3 regions of the Streptomyces sp. NPDC049585 genome follow, and region 1 is predicted to be linked to each of the others. Evidence: riboswitches for the same ligand, from Rfam matches in the RefSeq annotation. Region 1 holds a riboswitch; each other region holds the start of a gene.
The links. A riboswitch is a leader RNA that binds a small molecule or an ion and turns the genes downstream of it on or off. The one in region 1 is predicted to bind thiamine pyrophosphate.
Positions count from the first base shown of each region.

Region 1 (5,049 bases):
ATCTCCTCGTCGCTGAAGCCGTCGTCCCGCAGCAGCGTCAAGGTCCCGGCGAGGCCCTTGACCACCTTGCCCTCGCCGATGAAGGCGGCGGGCACCATGAGCACTCGGTTCTCGCCCCGGCGGACGGCGATCAGCTGGCCTTCCTTCACCAGCTGCCGCACGCGCGTCACCTCGACACCGAGCTTCTCGGCGATGTCGGGGAGGTTGAGCCAGGCAGGAACGAGAGCATCGATCTTCGTGTCAATCTCGGTCACAGGGACAAGCCTGCCATCCGGGACTGACAGCCGGTAGCCGGGTTGACCCGAGCCGGGGCCACAAGTCGCCCGCAGGTCACTCCACCGGCCGTCCCGCAGGGGTCAGCACGGCCGCCTTCAGGGGCACCGCGGCGTCCCGCGCCTTCTCCCGGTCCAGGGCGGCGCCCTGCTCGACGAGCCTGCGCCCCTGGGCCAGGTCGCGCGGCCGCCCCACGGCCAGCAGGGCCACCAGGACGTCCCCGCGCAGCCAGCACACCGTCCAGGCCGCGCCCTGCGGGTCGCCGCGCCACAGCAGCTCGTCACCGGGCGCGCGGTGCCCGGCGTACTGCACGAAGCGCCCGAACTGCTCGGACCAGAAGTAGGGCACCGGGTCGTAGACCGGGCTCTCCTCGGGGCCGTGGACGATGTTCGCGGCCACCGTCCGCGGGCCCTGCAGGGCGTTGTCCCAGTGGTGCACCATCAGCCGCTCGCCGTAGCGGGCGGAGGGGAAGGAGGCGCAGTCGCCGACCGCGTACACGCCGGGCAGCGAGGTGCGCAGCCGGTCGTCGGCGCGCACCGAGCGGTCCTCGGCGAGCTCGACGCCCGAGCCCGCCAGCCAGCCGGTGGCCGGCCGGGCGCCGATGCCCACGACCACCGCGTCGGCGGGCAGCCGCGTGCCGTCGGCGAGGACGACCGCGCCGGCCTCCACGGCCGTCACCGGCGTACCGGTCAGCAGCCGCACGCCGCTCTCCTCGTACCAGGCGGCCATGGGCGCCGCGACCTCCGACGGCAGCGCCCCCGGCAGCACCTGGCCGGCGGCCTCCACCACCGTCACCTCGCAGCCCGCCTCGCGGGCGGCCGTGGCGAACTCCGCGCCGATCCAGCCCGCCCCCACCGCGACGAAGCGGCGCCGCTCGGTCAGCAGCGGGCGCAGCAGGGCCGCGTCGTCGAAGGTACGCAGGACGTGCACACCCGGCACGTCCTCGCTGCCGGGCAGGGCCACCGCCTCGGCGCCGGTGGCGATGACCAGGATGTCGTAGGGCACCTCTCCCGCCGGGGTGAGCACCGTGCGCTCCTCGGCGCGCAGCCCGGTGGCCCCGGTGCCCAGGCGCACGTCGATGCCGAGCGAGCCGAAGTCCACGGCGAAGGCGGAGTCCTCGGCGGTGCCCAGCAGCACGGCCTTGGACAGCGGGGGGCGGTCGTAGGGCGGGTGGGGCTCGGCACCCAGCAGCGTGATGCTGCCGGTCCAGCCCTGTTCGCGCAGGGCCACGGCGGTCTGCACGCCCGCCATGCCCGCTCCGACGATGACGACGCGGCGGTCACCGGAGGTGTTCGTCTGCTCGCTCACCCGATCAACTCTAGGCCCGCGGGCCGCGCGCGCCGGAGCATCCGCCGGCGAGACCTCTGACACAGCGTCACCCCCGCCGGGCGCACCGCTGCCTTCCGGGTGGCCCGCGGCCCGTACTAGGGTGGCAGGCTGCAAGCACTCGCGGGAGCCCGGCGCACCGGGCTGAGAGGGAGGCTGGACGGCCTCCGACCGTACGAACCTGATCCGGGTCATGCCGGCGAAGGGAGGGGCTGGACGCCCATGCACGCTGCGAACGGCACGTCCGACACGTCCTGCGACGTCCTGGTCGTCGGCGGCGGAATCATCGGCCTGGTCACGGCCTGGCGCGCCGCACAGCGCGGCCTCACCACGGTCGTGGCCGACCCGGAGCCCGGCGGCGGCGCGGCACGCGTGGCCGCCGGCATGCTCGCCGCCGTCACCGAACTGCACTACGGCGAGGAGACGCTGCTCGCCCTCAACCTCGCCTCCGCCCGCCGCTACCCGGCCTTCACCGCGGAACTGCACGAGGCCACCGGCCTCGACACCGGCTACCGCGCCTGCGGCACCCTCGCCGTCGCGCTCGACGCCGACGACCGGGCCCACCTGAAGGAACTGCACGCCCTCCAGCAGCGCTGCGGCCTGGACTCCCAGTGGCTGTCCGGGCGCGAGTGCCGCCGGCTCGAACCGATGCTCGCCCCCGCCGTCCAGGGCGGCCTGCGGGTCGACGGCGACCACCAGACCGACCCCCGGCGCCTGGCCGGCGCCCTGCTCGTCGCCTGCGAGCGGGCCGGGGTGACCTTCCACCGCTCCCCCGCCGTGCGGGCCCTGCTCGCCGGCGGCCGGGCCACCGGCGCCGAGCTCGCCGACGGCACTCGTGTCGCCGCCGAACGGACGGTGCTGGCCGCCGGCAGCCACAGCGGCCGCCTCGCCGGCCTGCCCGAGGAGGTCCTGCCCCCCGTACGGCCCGTCAAGGGCCAGGTGCTGCGGCTGCGCATACCCGGCCCGTACCGGCCGTTCCTCTCCCGCACCGTACGGGCCGTGGTGCGCGGCGGGCACGTCTACCTCGTCCCGCGCGAGAACGGCGAGCTCGTCGTCGGCGCCACCACCGAGGAACAGGGCTGGGACACCACCGTCACCGCCGGCGGCGTCTACGAACTGCTGCGCGACGCCCACGAACTGGTGCCCGGCATCACCGAGCTGCCCCTGGTGGAGACCCTCGCCGGGCTGCGCCCCGGCTCCCCCGACAACGCCCCGCTGCTCGGCCCCACCGCCCTGCCCGGCCTGCACCTCGCCACCGGTCACCACCGCAACGGCGTCCTGCTCACCCCCGTCACCGGCGACGTCATGGCCGAGGTCCTCACCGAGGGACGGCTGCCCGCGGAGGCCCGCCCCTTCTCCCCCCTCCGCTTCACCCCCGCACTCCAGGAGCAGCCCGCATGACCACCCACGTCATCAGCGTCAACGGCGAGCGCCGGGCCGTCCCGGCCGGCACCACCCTCGACGGCCTGGTGGCCACCCTCACCGCGGCGCACAGCGGTGTCGCCGCCGCCGTCAACGAGGCCGTCGTACCGCGCGGCCAGTGGCCGCAGACCACCCTCGGCGAGGGCGACCGCGTCGAGGTCCTCACCGCGGTCCAGGGAGGCTGACCCCCATGGCGGACGACCTGCTCACCATCGCCGACACCACCTTCACCTCCCGCCTCATCATGGGCACCGGTGGCGCCCCCAGCCTGGAGGTCCTCGAACGCGCCCTCCTGGCCTCCGGCACCGAACTGACCACCGTCGCGATGCGCCGCCTGGACGCCACCGTCCGCGGCTCGGTCCTCTCCGTCCTGGAGAAGCACGACATCCGCGTCCTGCCCAACACCGCCGGCTGCTTCACCGCCGGCGAGGCCGTCCTCACCGCCCGCCTCGCCCGCGAGGCCCTGGGCACCGACTGGGTCAAACTGGAGGTCATCGCCGACGAGCGCACCCTCCTGCCCGACCCCATCGAACTCCTGGACGCCGCCGAGATCCTCGTCGACGACGGCTTCACCGTGCTGCCCTACACCAACGACGACCCCGTCCTCGCCCGCAAACTGGAGGACGTCGGCTGCGCCGCGATCATGCCCCTGGGCGCCCCCATCGGCTCCGGCCTGGGCATCCGCAACCCCCACAACTTCCAGCTGATCACCGAACGCGCCACGGTCCCGGTGATCCTCGACGCCGGAGCCGGCACCGCCTCCGACGCGGCCCTGGCCATGGAACTGGGCTGCGCCGCGGTGATGCTCGCCTCGGCGGTCACCCGGGCCCAGGAACCGGTCCTGATGGCGGAGGCGATGCGCCACGCAGTGGAAGCCGGCCGCCTCGCCCACCGCGCAGGCCGCATCCCCCGCCGCCACTTCGCCGAGGCCTCCTCCCCCACGGAGGGCCTGGCGACGCTGGACCCGGAGCGGCCGGCGTTCGCGTGAGCCGTCTCAGACGGGCTCGCCGTGTTCGAGGTACTGAGGATGTCCCTCCGCTCTCGCCTTGACAGCATGCCGGACCCTGCGGGCGAGGCGGGGGATCAGTAGCTCGTCCAGCACGTCGACGGGGTGGAATGCGGCGGCCAGCAGTTCATCCGACGCGAGTTCGATCGCACCCACTGCGTCGGCGTTGAGCCGACCGCCGTCGAAGACGTACAGCACCTTGTCGCCTTCGGCGTCGCTCGGCGCCCAGTCGACGACAAGGAGGGGGCCGATCGACGGCGAGATGCCGAGTTCTTCCCGCACTTCACGTCGGCAGGCATTCAGAGGTGATTCTCCCGTCTCGATGTACCCGCCCGGGATCTCCCACTTCGGCTTGTACGACGGGCGCACCAGCAACACGTGCCCTTGTTCGTCGAAGAACAGGGCGCCTGCCGCCATGCGTGGGCGTGCCATGCACTGTTCATGCTCGTTCTCGGTCACAGTGACGAGCCTACGGAGGCAGGCCGGGCGGGGCGGCGGCCGTAGTCTGCGAGCAGGCAGCAGACCGGCGCCAAACTACATGCGTACTCTGGTAGTTGAGTGCTCACACTAGGGGAACACATGATCGATGTACCTGAGCTCGGCATCGGCGAACGCATCCGGCACTTCAGGATCAGGAGCGGCAAGTCGCAAGCGGTTCTGGGAGGCCTGGTGGGGCGCTCCGAGGACTGGGTCTCAAAGGTCGAGCGGAACCTGATCCCCGTCAACAACTTCTCGCTGCTCCTCGACATCGCGCGCGTTCTCGGTGTGCGCGACCTGTCGGACCTCACCGGACCTGCCGTCTCACTGTCCCTCACCGCATCACCGAGGCATCCGGCGGTACCGGCGATCAGCCGCGCCCTGAACACCCTGCCCTCCCTGCTGGGGGCGGACCTTCCCGGGGAGCCCCTGACAGCGGCGGAGCTCGCACAACGCGTCGACGAAGCATGGCAAATCTACGAGACGCATACAGAGCGCTATGGGCCGGTGGGCGAGATGCTGCCCGGGCTGCTGGCCGAGGCGTA
Region 1 is NZ_JBFAPE010000032.1:45,042-50,090, forward strand. It holds gene AB0K17_RS25580 (Rv2175c family DNA-binding protein) at 1-254, opposite strand, end outside; gene AB0K17_RS25585 (FAD-dependent oxidoreductase) at 331-1,524, opposite strand; TPP riboswitch at 1,713-1,824, shown strand; gene thiO (glycine oxidase ThiO) at 1,822-3,000, shown strand; gene thiS (sulfur carrier protein ThiS) at 2,997-3,206, shown strand; gene AB0K17_RS25600 (thiazole synthase) at 3,212-4,009, shown strand; gene AB0K17_RS25605 (NUDIX hydrolase) at 4,016-4,486, opposite strand; gene AB0K17_RS25610 (helix-turn-helix transcriptional regulator) at 4,586-5,049, shown strand, end outside.

Region 2 (5,049 bases), on a different contig from region 1:
CCGAGCGCCGCGAGGCCGTGGCCGCGATCGGCGAGAAGCCGTTCCGCGCCAAGCAGCTGTCCCAGCACTACTTCGCGCGGTACGCGCACCAGCCCGAGGCGTGGACGGACATTCCGGCCGCGGCCCGCACCAAGCTGGCCGAGGAGCTGCTGCCGGAGCTGATGAGCGTGGTGCGCCACGTCTCGTGCGACGACGACACCACCCGCAAGACCCTGTGGCGCCTGCACGACGGCAAGCTCGTCGAGTCGGTGCTGATGCGCTACCCGGACCGGGTGACGATGTGCATCAGCTCCCAGGCCGGCTGCGGCATGAACTGCCCGTTCTGCGCCACCGGCCAGGCCGGTCTGGAGCGCAACCTGTCGACGGCCGAGATCGTGCACCAGATCGTCGACGGCATGCGCGCGCTGCGCGACGGCGAGGTGCCGGGAGGCCCTGCGCGCCTGTCCAACATCGTCTTCATGGGCATGGGCGAGCCGCTGGCCAACTACAAGCGCGTCGTCGGCGCCATCCGCCGGCTGACCGACCCCGAGCCGGACGGCCTGGGCCTGTCCCAGCGCGGCATCACGGTCTCAACCGTGGGCCTGGTCCCGGCGATGCTGCGATTCGCGGACGAGGGCTTCAAGTGCCGTCTCGCGGTCTCGCTGCATGCCCCCGACGACGAGCTGCGCGACACCCTGGTGCCGGTCAACACCCGCTGGAAGGTCCGCGAGGTCCTCGACGCCGCCTGGGAGTACGCGGAGAAGTCCGGGCGCCGGATCTCCATCGAGTACGCCCTCATCCGGGACATCAACGACCAGGCCTGGCGCGGTGACCTGCTGGGCCGGCTGCTCAAGGGCCGGCGGGTGCACGTCAACCTCATCCCGCTCAACCCCACCCCGGGCTCGAAGTGGACGGCCTCCCGCCCGGAGGACGAGCGGGCCTTCGTCGAGGCGATCGCCGCCCACGGCGTGCCCGTCACCATCCGCGACACCCGCGGCCAGGAGATCGACGGAGCCTGCGGCCAGCTGGCCGCCGCCGAGCGCTGAGCGGCCGCCGCGGGCCCGCAGGGGCCCGCGGCCGCCCTGGTACGGTTCCTTCGCGCAATGTCGCGTGACTTCGCACAAATGAACATTCCGACAGGGGAGCGCAGCGAGCGCTGAGAGTGCGGCACGGCCCGCAGACCCTCGGACCTGATCCGGTTAGTACCGGCGTAGGGAGTCAGCACCACCATGAACACCATCCTTCGGCGTGCCGTCGTGGCGACGGCCGCCGTGGCCCTCGGCCTGCCCGTCCTCGCCGCCTGCGGCAGCTCGGACTCCGGCTCCGGGTCGGGCTCCGGCAGCAGCGGTTCCGGCGACAAGACCGTCCGGCTCGTCTCCCACGACTCGTTCGTGGCCTCCGATGCGGTCCTGAAGCAGTTCACCGCGCAGACCGGCTACAAGGTCCAGGTGATCAAGGGCGGTGACGCCGGTGCGGCCGTCAACCAGGCCATCCTCTCCAAGAGCCACCCCCAGGGCGACGTCTTCTTCGGCGTCGACAACACCCTGCTCTCGCGTGCGCTCGACAAGGGCCTGTTCACGCCCTACCGGGCCAAGGGCGCGGACCGCGTCCCCGCCGAGCTGCGCAGCGACACCAAGGACCGCGTTACCCCGATCGACTACGGCGACATCTGCGTCAACTACGACCGCGCCTACTTCGCCGACAAGAAGCTCGCGCCGCCGCAGACCTTCGCCGACCTGGTCAAGCCGGAGTACAAGAACCTCCTGGTGACCGAGAACGTCGCCACCTCCTCGCCCGGCCTCGCCTTCCAGCTCGGCACCGTCGCCGCCTTCGGCGAGAACGGCTGGCAGGACTACTGGAAGAAGCTCAAGGACAACGGCGTCGAGGTCGTCGACGGCTGGGAGCAGGCGTACAACACCCGCTTCTCCGGCTCCGCCGCCGGCAGGAAGGCCAAGGGCGACCGGCCGCTCGTCGTCTCCTACGCCTCCAGCCCGCCCGCCGAGGTGATGGGCGTCACGCCCGAGCCGGCCGAGGCGCCCACCGGCGTGGCGACCGGCACCTGCTTCCGGCAGGTCGAGTACGCCGGCCTGCTGAGCGGGGCGAAGAACACCGAGGGCGGCAAGGCCCTGATCGACTTCCTGGTCGGCAAGACCTTCCAGGAGGACATGCCGCTGCAGATGTTCGTCAACCCCGCCAACCGGGACGCGCGCGTCCCCGAGCTGTTCACCAAGTACGGCGCGAAGATCACGCAGCCGGCGACGCTCGACCCCCAGCGCATCGCGCAGCACCGTGACCAGTGGATCAAGACGTGGTCCTCGCTCGTCCTGAAGTGACCGACGCACCCCCGGGTGCCGCCCCGCGCGGCGGCGCCCGGCGGACGGCGACGCGCCTGGCCCTGATGGCCGGGCCGCTCGCCTTCTTCGGGATCTTCTTCGCCTACCCCGTCGCCGCCATCGTCGTCCGTGGCCTGAAGGACGGCGACCAGTGGCAGCTCGCCCGCATCGGCGAGGTGCTCGGCGACCCCGCCACCGGCCACGTCCTGTGGTTCACCACCTGGCAGGCCGCCGCCTCCACGGCGCTCACGCTGCTGCTCGCGCTCCCCGGCGCGTACGTCTTCGCACGCTTCGACTTCCCCGGTAAACGGCTGCTGCGCGCCGTGGTCACCATCCCCTTCGTCCTGCCGACCGTCGTCGCCGGCTCCGCCTTCCTCGCCCTGCTCGGCCGCGGCGGACTGCTGGACGAGCTGTGGGGCGTCCGCCTGGACACCACGGTCTGGGCGATCCTGCTCGCCCACGTCTTCTTCAACTACGCCGTCGTCGTCCGCACCGTCGGCGGACTGTGGGCCCAGCTCGACCCGCGCCAGGAAGAAGCCGCCCGTGTCCTCGGCGCCGGCCGCTTCACCGCCTGGCGGCGGAGCACCCTGCCCGCCCTCGCCCCGGCCGTGGCCGCCGCGGCGCTCATGGTCTTCCTGTTCACCTTCACCTCCTTCGGCGTCGTGCAGATCCTCGGCGGCCCGCGCTACGCCACGCTGGAAGTGGAGATCTACCAGCAGACGGCGCAGCTGCTCGACCTGCCCACCGCCGCCGTGCTCACGCTGCTGCAGTTCCTGGCCGTCGCCGTGCTGCTCCTCGTGCACGCGCGCACCGTACGGCGGCGTGAGGCCACCCTGCGGCTCGTCGACGCCGCCCGCACCGCCCGCCGCCCCCGCGGCGCCGCCCAGTGGATCCTGCTCGCCTCCGTCCTGGCCGTCATCGCCCTGCTGCTGGTCCTGCCGCTCGGCGTCCTCGTCGAACGCTCCCTCGACGGCCCCGACGGATACGGCCTGACCTACTACCGCGCACTCGCCTCCGCCGGCGGCACCGCGGGCACCTTCGTCGTCGCGCCCCTCGAAGCCATCGGCAACTCCCTTGCCTACGCGGCCGCGGCCACCGCCGTCGCCGTCGTCATCGGCTCCCTCGCCGCGGCCGCGCTCACGCGCCGCGAGGGCAGGCTCGTCCGCGGCTTCGACGCGCTGCTGATGCTGCCCCTCGGCACCTCGGCCGTCACCGTCGGCTTCGGCTTCCTGATCGCCCTGGACGAGCCCCCGCTGGACCTGCGCACCTCCTGGATCCTCGTCCCGCTCGCCCAGGCCCTGGTCGGTGTGCCCTTCGTCGTCCGCACCGTGCTGCCCGTGCTGCGCGCCGTCGACGTCCGCCTGCGGGAGGCCGCCGCCGTGCTCGGCGCCTCCCCGCTGCGGGCCTGGCGCGAAGTGGACCTGCCCATGGTCGGCCGGGCCCTGGCCGTCGCCGCCGGCTTCGCCTTCGCCGTCTCCCTCGGCGAGTTCGGTGCCACCGTCTTCATCGCCCGCCCCGACAGCCCCACCCTGCCCGTGGCCGTCGCCCGGCTGCTCGGCCGGCCCGGCGCACTGAACTACGGGCAGGCCATGGCCCTGAGCACGATCCTGATGCTGGTCTGCGCGGCCGCGCTGCTGGTCCTGGAACGCGTGCGCACCGACCGTACGGGAGAGTTCTAGATGTCCATGCTCCGGCTGGAGGACGTCACCGTCCGCTTCGGCGCCCGCACGGCACTCGACGCCGTCGACCTGACCGTCGCCGCACACGAGACCGTCTGCGTGCTCGGCCCCAGCGGCAGCGGCAAGTCCACCCTGCTGCGCGTGGTGGCCGGCCTGCAGCCCGCCGACGAGGGCCGCGTGCACCTCGACGGCCGCGACCAGAGCGGCGTACCGGTGCACCGGCGCGGCGTGGGCCTGATGTTCCAGGACCACCAGCTCTTCCCCCAGCGCGACGTCGCCGGCAACGTCGCCTTCGGACTGCGCATGCGCGGCACGGGCCGCGCCGAGACCGAGCGGCGCGTCGCCGAACTCCTGGAACTCGTCGGTCTGCCCGGTGCGCAGCGGCGGGCCGTGGGTGCGCTGTCCGGCGGCGAACAGCAACGCGTCGCCCTCGCCCGGGCCCTGGCCCCCCGGCCGCGGCTGCTCATGCTCGACGAACCCCTGGGCCAGCTCGACCGCGGCCTGCGCGAACGGCTCGTCGTCGAACTGCGCGAACTCTTCGGGCGCCTGGGCACGACGGTACTGGCCGTCACGCACGACCAGGGCGAGGCCTTCGCCCTCGCGGACCGGGTCGTGGTCATGCAGGAAGGCGGACGGGTCGCGCAGACCGGCACGCCGCTGGAGGTGTGGCAGCGGCCGGCGTCGGAATTCGTGGCGCGGTTCCTGGGATTCCGCAACGTGGTTCCGGCGACGGTGAACGGCTCTGCGGCACGGACGCCATGGGGCGAGCTGCCGGTGCCGGAGGGTACGGCGGCGGGGGAACGGCAGGTGCTGGTGCGGCCGGCGGGCGTACGGATCGCTTCCGCGGGGGAGGGGCTGCGGTGTGTGGTGGGGGCGCGCACGTTCCGCGGGGACCACGTGGTGCTCGGGCTCCGGCCGGAGACCGGGCCGGAGCTGGAGGCGGCGTGTCCGCTGGGCGCGGCGCCGGAGGTGGGTGCGCACGTAGGCGTCGTCTTCGCTGCCGACGAGGTCGTGGTTCTCCCCTGACCCGCCCTTTCACCGTTTCCGAGCGGGGCTCC
Region 2 is NZ_JBFAPE010000017.1:97,961-103,009, reverse strand. It holds gene rlmN (23S rRNA (adenine(2503)-C(2))-methyltransferase RlmN) at 1-1,025, shown strand, start outside; TPP riboswitch at 1,108-1,213, shown strand; gene AB0K17_RS19045 (thiamine ABC transporter substrate-binding protein) at 1,209-2,312, shown strand; gene AB0K17_RS19040 (iron ABC transporter permease) at 2,378-3,991, shown strand; gene AB0K17_RS19035 (ABC transporter ATP-binding protein) at 3,992-5,017, shown strand.
Region 2: another riboswitch for thiamine pyrophosphate. It lies ahead of AB0K17_RS19045 (thiamine ABC transporter substrate-binding protein); the one in region 1 lies ahead of thiO (glycine oxidase ThiO).

Region 3 (5,049 bases), on a different contig from region 1:
CGACGAAGACGGGGCATTGGGCGATGCGCGACACAGTTCAGGCAGAAGTGGTCATGACGTTCCTCGTCTCCGAGGAGCTGTCCTTCCGGATCCCGGTGGAGCTGGGCTACGACAGCAGCGACCCCTACGCGGTGAAGTTCACCTTCCACCTCCCCGGCGACGCGCCGGTGACCTGGGCCTTCGCCCGGGAGCTGCTGCTGGACGGGCTCAGTCAGCCCTCCGGCGAGGGCGACGTGCACATCGCCCCCGCCTCCTCGCAGCACCTGTCCGACGTCTTCATCCGGCTGCAAGTGGGCGGCGAGGGCGCGCTGTTCCGGGCCGGGGCCGCCCCGCTGGTGGCCTTCCTCGACCGGACCGACCGCATCGCCCCCCTCGGCGAGGAGCACACGGTCGCCGACTTCGACTACGAGCTCGCCGCGGCCCTCGACAGCATCCTGGCCGGCAACCCCGAGGGGCAGAACGCCGGTTAGCCGGGGCCTCACCTCGCCCGGCGGCGCCTGCCACCGCGCGACCTGGGCCGCCCCGTCCCCCTGCCGCCCCCCGCGGCGCCGGGCCGGTCGGCGCTCACCACGAGCGCGGCCAGCAGCGTGGTCACCGGCACCGAGGCCACCAGGCCGATGCTGCCCACCAGGGTCCGTACGATCTCCTCCGCGACGACCTCGCTCGTCGCCACCGTGCCCACCCCCCGGTCCGCGATGGTGAACAACAGCATCAGCGGCAGCGACGCACCCGCGTAGGCCAGCACGAGCGTGTTGACCACCGAGGCGATGTGGTCGCGTCCGATGCGCATCGCCTGTCCGTACAGCCGGCGCCAAGTGGCCGCCGGGTCCGCTTCCTTGAGCTCCCACACCGCCGACGTCTGGGTGACCGTGACGTCGTCGAGCACGCCCAGCGAACCGATGATGATCCCGGCGAGCAGCAGACCCCGTATCTCGATCTGCGGGTAGAGGCCGTGCACGAGCCCGGTCTGGTCGTCGGTGTTGCCCGTCAGATGGGCCCACGAGGTGAACAGCGACCCCAGCAGGCCGATGACCAGCAGGGAGGTGAGCGTGCCCAGGACCGCGACGGATGTGCGGGCGTTGAGCCCGTGGCACATGTAGAGCGCGATCAGCATGATCGCGCCGCCGCCCACCACCGCGACGACCAGCGGGTCCGAGCCCTGCAGGATCGCCGGCAGGATGAACAGCGTCAGCACCCCGAAACTGATCACCAGCGCGACGAGCGCGAAGACGCCGCGCAACCGGCCGACGGCCACGACGGCGACCGCGAAGACGCCCGCGAGCAGCCCCATCGGCAGGTCGCGGTCGACGTCCGTGACCGAATAGCGCAGGTTCTCCGGGGCCTTCGGGGCGTAGGCGAGGACCACCTTCTGCCCGGAGGAGTAGTGGCGCGAGGAGCCGGGCTGCACCTGCTCGGTGAACGTGGTGCCCTTGTCCGGTCCCGAGGTCACCTCGACGGTGGCCTTCTGGCAGGTGCCCTGCGCCGGCGGCGGCGCCGACGGGGCGCCCTGCTGCGGCTGCTGCTGCGGGCCGCCGAACCCGCCGGAGGCCGGGCAGGAGTACTCCTTGACGGCCGTCACCCGCCCCGACTGCGTCTGCTGGTCCATGCCGACGCCGGTGTGCTGGTGCGGCGGGGTGCCGCCGGGCCACAGCACGATCAGCCCGGCGGCCACCGCGGCGGCGAAGGGGATGAGTACGGCCGCGATGACCTTGCGCAGATGACCCGAGACGGGCGTCGCGGGACCGTGCGCATGGGCATGGCTGTGGCCGTGCCCATGGCTGTGTCCATGGTTCTGCCGTCGTCCGTGGCCATGCCCGTGCCCATCTCCGTGCCCATCTCCGTGCGCAGGACCGTCGGGGGCGGGCGCACGGGCGTGGTCGGGGTCGTGGGGGGCGTGCGAGTGGGGGGAAGGATGCGTGGGGGTCACCCGTCGATGATGACAAGCCCCCCTGGCCCTCCGGGCGCGGGAGGCGCTAGCGTGGTGCCACCTTTGCAATCGCGGGAGCTCGGAGCACCGGGCTGAGAGGGCGCTGACCTTCGCACTGGACATGTTCGAACCGGACATGGGTGCGAAAGCCGCTGCGCCGACCGCCGAACCTGTTACCGGGTAATGCCGGCGTAGGGAGTTACGGTCATATGACCTCGCAGGATGCACGCACGTCCGGAACCGGTCGCGAGATCGGCTGGCACAAGGACTATGTGACGGGCTCGCGTCCGGACATCCGCGTTCCGGTGCGACGGGTGCACCTCACCAACGGGCAGGACGTCCGCCTCTACGACACGTCCGGCCCGTACACCGATGCGTCCGTCGTAACGGACGTACGACGGGGCCTCGCCCCGCTCCGGGAGAACTGGATCATCGCCCGCGGCGACACCGAGGAGTACGCCGGGCGGCCGGTGCGCCCGGAGGACGACGGCATCAGGCACACCGCCCCGCGCGGGGGCCTGCGCAACCTCGACGCCGTCTTCCCCGGCCGCCCCCGCCAGCCCCGCCGGGGCCGCGACGGAGGGGCGGTCACCCAGCTCGCGTACGCCCGGCGCGGGGAGATCACCGCCGAGATGGAGTACGTGGCGCTGCGCGAGGGCGTCTCCCCGGAGACCGTCCGCGAGGAGATCGCCGCGGGCCGCGCCGTGCTGCCGGCCAACGTCAACCACCCGGAGATCGAGCCGATGATCATCGGCAAGAAGTTCCTGGTGAAGGTGAACGCCAACATCGGCAACTCCGCCGTCACCTCCTCCATCGAGGAGGAGGTGGAGAAGATGACCTGGGCCACCCGCTGGGGCGCCGACACGGTCATGGACCTCTCCACCGGCCGCAACATCCACACCACCCGCGAGTGGGTGCTGCGCAACTCCCCCGTGCCGATCGGCACCGTCCCGCTCTACCAGGCGCTGGAGAAGGTGGACGGCAAGGCCGAGGAGCTCACCTGGGAGATCTACAAGGACACCGTCATCGAGCAGGCCGAGCAGGGCGTCGACTACATGACCGTCCACGCCGGCGTGCTGCTGCGCTACGTCCCGCTGACCGCCCGCCGCAAGACCGGCATCGTCTCGCGCGGCGGCTCGATCATGGCGGCCTGGTGCCTGGCGCACCACAAGGAGTCGTTCCTCTACGAGAACTTCGAGGAGCTCTGCGAGATCCTCGCCTCGTACGACGTGACGTTCTCCCTGGGCGACGGCCTGCGCCCCGGTTCGATCGCGGATGCGAACGACGAGGCCCAGTTCGCCGAGCTGCGGACGCTGGGCGAGCTCAACTCGATCGCCAAGCGGCACAACGTGCAGACGATGATCGAGGGCCCGGGCCATGTCCCGATGCACAAGATCAAGGAGAACATCGACCTTCAGCAGGAGATCTGCGAGGAGGCGCCGTTCTACACCCTCGGTCCGCTGACGACCGACGTCGCACCGGCGTACGACCACATCACCTCCGGCATCGGTGCGGCGATGATCGCCTGGTGGGGCACGGCGATGCTCTGCTACGTCACGCCCAAGGAGCACCTCGGCCTGCCGGACCGCGACGACGTGAAGACCGGCGTCATCACCTACAAGATCGCGGCCCATGCGGCGGACCTCGCCAAGGGCCACCCGGGCGCCCAGGAGTGGGACGACGCGCTGTCGGACGCGCGTTTCGAATTCCGCTGGGAGGACCAGTTCAACCTGGCCCTCGACCCGGACACCGCCCGCGCCTTCCACGACGAGACGCTGCCGGCCGAACCCGCGAAGACGGCGCACTTCTGCTCGATGTGCGGACCGAAGTTCTGTTCGATGAAGATCTCCCAGGACATTCGCCGCGAGCACGGCGGCGACCTGGCCGTCGACCCCGACGAGGGAATGGCCCAGAAGGCCCGCGAATTCGCCGCCTCCGGCAACCGCGTCTACCTCCCGATCGCCGACTAGGGCAGCGCCCCATAGGGGCGCGGGGCGGTGTCGATGTGCGGCTGCCGCCGCGTGGGCGCGATCGGCCACCGACGGCCAGGCGTATCCGGCGGATCAGGCAGGCCCCGTAAGGGGCGCGGGGAACTGCGCGACAAGCCACGACGCGCCCGCAGTGGCGTGTCAGCTGCGGGCCGTCCGTGGTTGATCGCGCCACGCGGCGGCAGCCGCAGATCGACACCGCCCCGCGCCCCTACGGGGCGCCTTGGTGGCGCCTGACGAACATCCGCCGGACGCGGCCTGGGGCGGCGCCCCTATGGGGCGCCCTGACGGGGCGCCCCGTCACCGCCCTGCTCCGGGCTCGTGAAACCCGGCGCGGAGTAGCCCAACCGCGGCGTGCGGCCCGTCCCGCCGGGCGGGCCGCTGCCGTTCGTGTACGAACGGCGGGCCGGCGCGCCCGTGTTGATCAGTGCCTCTCTCAGGAACGGCAGCAGGCCGCGGTGCAGCACGGCCTGCCGCCAGGTCTCGCGGGCCCGCTCGGCCTCCTCGGCGAGGGGATCGTGCGGCGCGCCGTCCTGCGCCTCCCGGCCGGTGCGCAGAGCGGTGACCAGCAGGCCGGAGGAGGCCACCAGCACCGCGGCGACGGTCAGGCCGCCGAACCACCAGCCGATGGTGACCATCTGGCCGGCCGCCGACCCGCCCGTGCCCACCGTGCGCATCACATAGCCGATGAGCAGGAACAGGAACCCCGCGATCCCGGCCAGCACGGGGGCCAGCACCGCGACCACCGCGAGCGCGCCGGCGCCCGGGGCGTCCGGCCCCTCCGGGGTCGCGCTCGCGGAGGGGGCCGTGTGGTCGTCCCCCGCCTCGCTCCCGCCACCGGAAGCGGAACCGCCGCCGACCGGCTGGGGCCGGGTGGCGGCGGAGCGGGCGCGCAGTTCCTCACGGGCGGCGATGAACTCCTGATATTCCGTCGCCGCGCACGAGACGATGGCAGCCATGGCTCCTCGTGCCATGCTGCGCAGCTGCTCGGTGCCGAGCCGCTGTCCTATGAGTGCGGACAGTTCCGGGTCCTGGTTCGCGGTACGCAGCGCCTGGTCGAGAAGCCGCTCGAATTCCGGGCGGTCCTCGGCAAGCAGGTGCGGAGCGCTGTTCATGTGCATCCCCCGATGCTCC
Region 3 is NZ_JBFAPE010000002.1:215,708-220,756, forward strand. It holds gene AB0K17_RS03320 (SsgA family sporulation/cell division regulator) at 24-470, shown strand; gene AB0K17_RS03325 (YibE/F family protein) at 479-1,927, opposite strand; TPP riboswitch at 1,989-2,142, shown strand; gene thiC (phosphomethylpyrimidine synthase ThiC) at 2,137-3,897, shown strand; gene AB0K17_RS03335 (hypothetical protein) at 4,188-5,036, opposite strand.
Region 3: another riboswitch for thiamine pyrophosphate. It lies ahead of thiC (phosphomethylpyrimidine synthase ThiC); the one in region 1 lies ahead of thiO (glycine oxidase ThiO).